2 regions of the Shewanella decolorationis genome follow, and region 1 is predicted to be linked to the other one. Evidence: riboswitches for the same ligand, from Rfam matches in the RefSeq annotation. Region 1 holds a riboswitch; the other holds the start of a gene.

Region 1 (3,555 bases):
CGTCCCGTATGCTTAGCCACCCAAGACAATTGCTTGCCATCATTCACCCCATCGGTAAATTCGGCATCGATATAGTTATATTCCAAGCCTAAGGTGAGGGCTTGAGTCACCTGCCAATCCCAATCGGCACTCGCGCCATAACGGCGTGAGGCATCGGCATTAACGTTAGCGCCTTGGAAGCTGCCACCAACAGGTTTTTCAGCGCTTGGGTCGAAGACGATTTCATCTTCTAAATCGAGGCGATATAGGCTGACACGTAGGCTTTGGCTCGCGACAGTCCAATCCCAACCGGCTTCATAGGAGCGACCTGTCTGCGGCTTTAAGCCATACACATCTTTCGGGGTGTAAGCTTGCTCATCGACCTTAGCAAAGCGGAAGTTTTCATCGCCACGCAGATAAAATCTGTGTTCGGCGCTCGGACGGTAATTTAAACCGAACTCAAATGCTCTGGCATCTTCATCTAAATCGATGCCGTTTGGATAGACATTGCCATCGACCAGATCGTCGGTCACTCGCGCATAACGTCCGCCCACCACATAGCTTAAGGTGTGGCTTAATGGCACAGTGGCTTGCAGGTAAGCACTTTGCATTTCTTGCACGTTGCTACGCGCCATAGAGTCAAACTCGGCCTTACCGCGGCTAATATCCAAACCTGTGACTAGGTTTAGCTCGCCTTGACGGGTACTGTAGTTGGCGAGCGCTTTAGGGCTGAACATCAGCAGCGAGCGAGTATTATGGCTCTGACCCCAATTGAGCGAACTGACTGAAGTATCGCTGTAATCCAGATCCGCCGCCAAGGCCCAGTTTTGGTTAAGCTGATGCTGATATCCCGTGCGCGCCGCCGTGGTCATCTCATGGACATATTGATTGCTATTAAAAGACTGACGTGGATCGAACTTGAATTGATCGACCGTCAGTGAACCAGGATTTTCACGGTCATCATCGTAATAGCTAGTTTCAACGAAGAAAGAATCTGTGGCGGTTTTATATTGAATACGGCCTAAGATAGAGCCCGTTTCATTGGCATTATGCGTACGATAGTTATCGCCTTGGTTGTAGCTACCAGTCAGAAAATAGTGCCAATCTTTATTGATGGCGCCAGACACATCGCCGCGACCTTCGTAGGTATTAAAACTGCCGCCGGATAATTGCACGCTGCCGCCCGTATTCTCAGGCGACTTGGTCACAATATTGATCACCCCGCCTACCGCTTGGTCGCCATAGAGCACGCCAGCACTGCCCGATAGAATTTCAACACGCTCAATTAAATTGAGTGGAATCGCATTCAGGCTAGGTGCGGCGATATCGATATTATTTAAGCGGCGACCATCGAGCAAAATCAGCGTGTTGTTAACCGCAGAGCTGGCGCTAAAGCCACGCATCGCAAAGCTAGTACCAATGTTATTGTCGGATAGTTGAATACCACTTTGACCACGTAACACTTCGGTCAAGCTGGTTGCGCCACTCTGCTCAATCGCAGCGGCATCAATCACATTCACATTGGCGGCAATATTTAAGGGTGCTTTGTCTGAGCGGCCAATCACGACGATATGCTCATCGACTTTGGCGGTATTGGTTGCATCGTCGGCCATGGCAGGCGCGATAACAGAAAGACTGCAAAGGCTGCCGATCAGCAGCGCGATTTTTGTTGGATGTGTTCCCATTTTACCTTTAACTCCTGCAAGGAAAACGGGGCAATGACGCCACGATACCGTTGATTCAGTAACAAATACTGACAGTCACTATCGCATTTTGAGATCTGCCCACCGAAATCTCAAAAACACCTTTAGGGCCGGTCTCCGGACTTAGGCTATGTCTATCTCAACTAGAGATATACGCGAAACTGACCTTTGCACATTGCTTATCGGGTCCTTCTTGAACTCACCTAGCGAATGCGGTCGTCTCTCACCTTTTACCGTTGCGGGGGCAGTGCCAGAATTTCACTGGCTTCCCGATTATCTCGCGACGAATACATCGCAAGCACCACAGAAGGTTGACTAAAAATTAGGTTCATAGGGCGAAAAACCAGTTAACACCCAATAATGCTCAGGGCATAACAGGCCTGAGCGCGCGCATTATAGACGTCTATACGGATGAAAGTCCATGAACATCCGTCTCTCGACTGACAACTACTTTAAAGTGTAGGGTGCTAAGGCTGAGATAAAATCGGCACTGTTGGCCACTTGCAATGGAGGTTTATCGGCAAGAAACACCTCACCACGCATTGACTTATGCAGCAAATACAAATCCTTACTTCCACTCACTACAGTGTAATAGCCAATCTCACCTTGGGGATGAGAGGTAAAAGCACTCGAATTAAACTGTGTCGCGCCATGGACATTCGGCATAGTGGTACAACCGAGAATAGCCTGAAAACCTTTGTGACCATCTACTTGGGTATCCCCCAGCTTTTGATAAATCACCTCGCCATCACATGAGGCTTGGTATGTCTCGGCCATCGCATCTAAAAACTGCTCTGGGCTTACGCTTTCGGCCATGTCCTTAAAGCCTTGCACACAAAACAGTGCACTCCATTGATTAAGTGCCTCCTGCTCTGGCACAAATTCTGCCATAAACATACCCGCACGTTCCTCATGGTACGCTTGGCGCCAACCCGTTGGCAGACTAAAGCCCAATTTCTGGCTAAAGATAGGCAACACATGGGTATGCGAGGCACCACTTTCAACAAGGGGCATATCCAATTTCGCCTCAACGGATTCGGAACCAATCAAGCCGCACAGCATTAATATGCCTGCGCCCTGCAATAATCCCATCCGACTATGGGGAATACATTTCATGATTATCATCCTTGGCATCGAATCCATCCTCAAACTCACGAAAATAACCATTTAAGAATCTTCAGGTTGTTTGAGTATGTTAAAACGATTTATGAAACTGCTTAGAAAACATCCAGCATTCTAGCGAAGATGCAAATAGGATAACAGTTAAAAAGATAAATGAAATGATACTTATACAGTCACTAAAACTGTAAAATAGCAAATAGCAGCCAAAGATAGGGTCAGTGATGGATTAACAAGCTGGTGAATGGATCTTCACCAGCTGATGTATGCCCTACATGCCCAACAATGAGTTAGTCAAATGACCAATTGATTTTACGCTGCGGCCTTGCCTGACTCAAAATCGCCTGCCGTTGCTCTGGGGTTTCACATTGGGCAGCGGGGGTAAATTCCAGCGGCTTAATCACCAAGGAATCTGCTGGTTGCACTGGCGACTTGTCGAACATGGGCAAATTCATCGACCAAGAGACCCATTCTCCCTTTTCGCTAATACCAACATAACCGTCATTAGCCTGCGCTAACCACGTGAGGCGCGGAATGCGCTCGATCAGCTGCTCGACATTTTTAAGGTTTGCCCGGTAACCGACGGGTACCACTTTGCCGTCGGGACGCGTAAACACAAAGGAGGCAGACCCTCGAGTAATCACACTGCCTTGCTGCCAATATTTATTGAGGATCTCTTGAGCATCATGAAACCCAAACAGATAGGCATAATCCGTATCGTCGGCGAGAATTTGTGGCGTAGCATTGTCACGCA
Region 2 (3,555 bases), 250 kb from region 1:
AGCAATGACCAACTGGCCTTAGCAAAACTGCCTAAGCTCCAAAACAATACCGAAGCGGTAGCCTGCGGGCTGGCAAAGTACAGCAATAAACTGGTTAAGGCGCTAAACATAAAAGAGGTGGCTACCCCAGAGAGCAACATGCGCTCCACTTGGCTCTTAAGGCCTAAACCAGCCAATGCCAGCACAATTAATACCGACAGACTCGCGCCAATAAAGGCACCGAAGGGTAAGCTAAACCATAACAAGCCAGCAAAAGCCCCCGAACCGCTAAAAATCCCCGAATTGGCTATCACGCCTGCATTATCAAAAAGACCAGAACCCGTAAACAGGGTCAGCATCACCACGGCGCCAAAAGAGGCACCAGAGCTAATGCCGAACAAATAAGGATCGGCAAGAGGGTTGCGGGTCACCGTTTGTAGCACACTGCCCGCCAAGGACAGCCCTGCCCCCGCCACAAAGGCGAGTAAAATCCGTGGCAGCCTTAATTCCATGACGATTCGCTCAGTCATGCTGCTAGTGCGGGCTGCCCCATCACTGGCAAAAAAGTAATTGAATTTACTAATAAACACGTGCAGAACATCTAAAAAGCCAATATTGGCCGCGCCAAAACTAGCCGCTGCAATTGGCGTCAATAAAGCAAAGCCCACCAAGCCTAAAATCAGCCATTGCTGGCGCGTAAGCGGCGTTAATATTTGGGTTAATAAATTCATGGTTACCAGTTTAAGTGTGTCTATCATGGCGCATTCTCTACGCTCTCATTTTGCGCGTTTGCGCTGTGGCTGGAATGAGTCACGGATGACCCCCCTTGCTTCTGATGCGTATGGGAATGAACTGCATCCGCCGCAACTCCCTGTGGCTTTTGATAACCATAAAAGTAATTAATCAATGGGTTACCATGCTGTGGATGGGGCGTCACTTGGGCGCATACCCCAAAGACTTCGGCGATACGTTCCTCGGTTAGAACCTGAGCTGGTGTGCCCATGGCACTCACCTGCCCCTTATCCAGCAGCAGTAAGTGGTCACACAGGGCGCTGGCTAAATTGAGGTCGTGAATCGAGGCGATCACGCTGATCCCAAGGCTGCGCACTAGCTCTAAGATTTGAATTTGATAGCGGATATCGAGGTGGTTTGTCGGCTCATCTAAAATCAACAGTTGCGGCTGCTGCACTATGGCGCGGGCGATCAGGGCGCGTTGCTTCTCGCCACCCGATAAACGATCGTATTGTTGATGCACTTTATGACTAAGGCCTACCTTTTCCAGCGCCTTAGCAATTTTTTCACCGTCGCCGCTAGAGTTGGTATCGAACATCCCCTTGTGGGGGGTGAGTCCCATGGCAACCAATTGCTCTGTGGTCATATCGAAATATTGCGGTGTATCCTGCTGCACCACAGCCACTTTACAGGCAAACGCCTTGGGCGACAGCTCGCTGATATCCTGCGAAAACAAGCTGATATGACCTTTAGCAGGGCGAATAAAGCGGTATAAACAGCGCAGCAGACTGGATTTACCCGCGCCATTTGGGCCTATCAGCCCGAGCATCTCCCCCTGCGGCAGGGCAAAGCTAATCTCCGAGAGAATGGTTTTCCCCTCAATCGCCCAGCTCAATTGGCTGACCTTAAGTGCCGTATTAGCAGAAGCAGTAGCGGGTGCTATTGGCGCAAGACTCGATGTGGTATGCATCACTAACGATTGCTCCCACATGGATATTGATTGGTGTGATTTAAGCCTGCTGCCACTTGGGCCAACAGGACAAAACTGATAAATGTCATCTTCTGCTCCCTCGAGTTACCCGCTCGAGAACTAAGGCTGCACGCAGCGAAAACAGAAATAGGCAGGTATCCTGACTTGTAGAAAAGAAGGTTCTAGGTTCTAGGTACTTCTTTTAACTACTCACAGTTGCGGGTACAGTTCGGGCTACTGACGGGCAGCTCCCCGATTCCCTATTATGTTTGGGTTATCCGGCGCGCTTAAACACTGTTGCCTTTAAGCAATAGCACTCAATTGCACAAAATTCCTAACACCTATTTCTGCGACCTTTGAGTTAAACGTACAGAGCACGCTATCTAACTCAAACGTCAGGGAAAAGCATTATCCTATATCTTGCTCATTAGGCAATGCTGTTTAAATCAGAAAATTTTCATCATGTCGGTGACTGATGCTTGCAAGCTACTCACAGTGGCCCGATGGCCAATCTAAACGCCAGTATCTTTTGCCTTGTTCATCCTCGAGGATATTGATGGTCACCACCGCCGCCACGGGTAAGGCGAGCTGACTGTAAAAACCTAAGGTTTTCACCGCCCCTAGCGCCCTTGACATCAAGTGGCGAATAACCCCGCCGTGGGTCACCACCCAAATATTGGCCGCAGGAGCACTGGCATTAAACTCCCCATGGGCCTGTTCATCATCCATAGTCAGCAGCGCAAACTCTTTATCGAGGATTTGCGCTATCGCGCCATCGATACGGGCCTCGAAACTTGCCATGGTCTCACCATTGGGCGGCGTCACCTCCCAGGGATTCTGCCAATAGGCCGTCATCCGCTCGCCATCGCGTTGATATAAGTCATCGAGCAGGCAGCCATCCCAATCGCCAAAGGCTATTTCCTGTAACTCCTCTAGCAGGTTGACCTTGAGCGGCAAAGGCGCGGGCGCATCTAAACTTATGCCTACTGACGCACTCGAATGCAGCTCAGCCGCAAAAGCCTTAGCAAACTCGGCGCAGCGCTTTGAGGTCGAGCTATAAATGCCGTGACACACAGCTGTCTGCGCCGCCACCGCCGCCGACATCTGCCGCCAGCCCTTGTCACTCAAAGGCACGTCGACTCGGCCACGCAAAATCGCCCCACCTTCACATTCCCCGTGGCGCAACAGTAATAAGCGAACTTGTTTCATATATGCCTTTAAAAACTTAGGGCCTAGAATCTAGGTGCTAGGAACCAAAGCCTAGATTCTAGATTCTCGCTCCTAATGACTTTCACCTTGCCCTGACAATCCGATGTCGCGTATTATGGACGTCTATACGTATAAATGTCCAAAGCATAACGAACGACATTCAATAATAAAATGCAATTTGTCACCCGATTGCGTACTTTGGACTCAACTTAGCTGTAGTAAAGGTAATCATTTATGGCGATATCTCTCCATCGAGCCAGCCAAACACTGGCAGACATTCGCAACCAGTTGTCAAAGCGCATTCTGATTTTAGACGGCGCCATGGGTACTATGATCCAAGGCTACAAGCTTGAGGAAGCCGATTACCGTGGCGAGCGCTTCAAGGATTGGCATACCGACGTTAAGGGCAATAACGATCTTTTAGTGCTCACGCAGCCAGATATCATCAAACAAATTCACATCGACTACCTTAAAGCCGGTGCGGATATTATTGAAACCAATACCTTTAACGCCACCACTATCGCCATGGCCGACTACGATATGCAGTCGCTGTCCGCCGAAATTAACCGCGAAGGTGCGCGCCTCGCCCGTGAGGCCTGTGATGAAATCGAGCAAGCCACGGGTAAGCCACGTTATGTCGCCGGTGTGTTAGGGCCCACTAACCG

Evidence for each region. A riboswitch is a leader RNA that binds a small molecule or an ion and turns the genes downstream of it on or off. The one in region 1 is predicted to bind cobalamin.
Region 2: linked by a shared signal. The riboswitch ahead of EYR25_RS11030 (ABC transporter ATP-binding protein) and the one ahead of EYR25_RS10020 (TonB-dependent receptor) in region 1 are both predicted to bind cobalamin.

Annotation. Positions count from the first base shown of each region.
Region 1 is NZ_CP037898.1:2,187,068-2,190,622, reverse strand. It holds gene EYR25_RS10020 (TonB-dependent receptor) at 1-1,664, opposite strand, end outside; cobalamin riboswitch at 1,774-2,003, opposite strand; gene EYR25_RS10015 (hypothetical protein) at 2,130-2,798, opposite strand; gene EYR25_RS10010 (RCC1 domain-containing protein) at 3,092-3,555, opposite strand, start outside.
Region 2 is NZ_CP037898.1:2,437,079-2,440,633, reverse strand. It holds gene EYR25_RS11035 (FecCD family ABC transporter permease) at 1-737, opposite strand, end outside; gene EYR25_RS11030 (ABC transporter ATP-binding protein) at 734-1,681, opposite strand; cobalamin riboswitch at 1,815-1,995, opposite strand; gene EYR25_RS11025 (histidine phosphatase family protein) at 2,168-2,890, opposite strand; gene metH (methionine synthase) at 3,125-3,555, shown strand, end outside.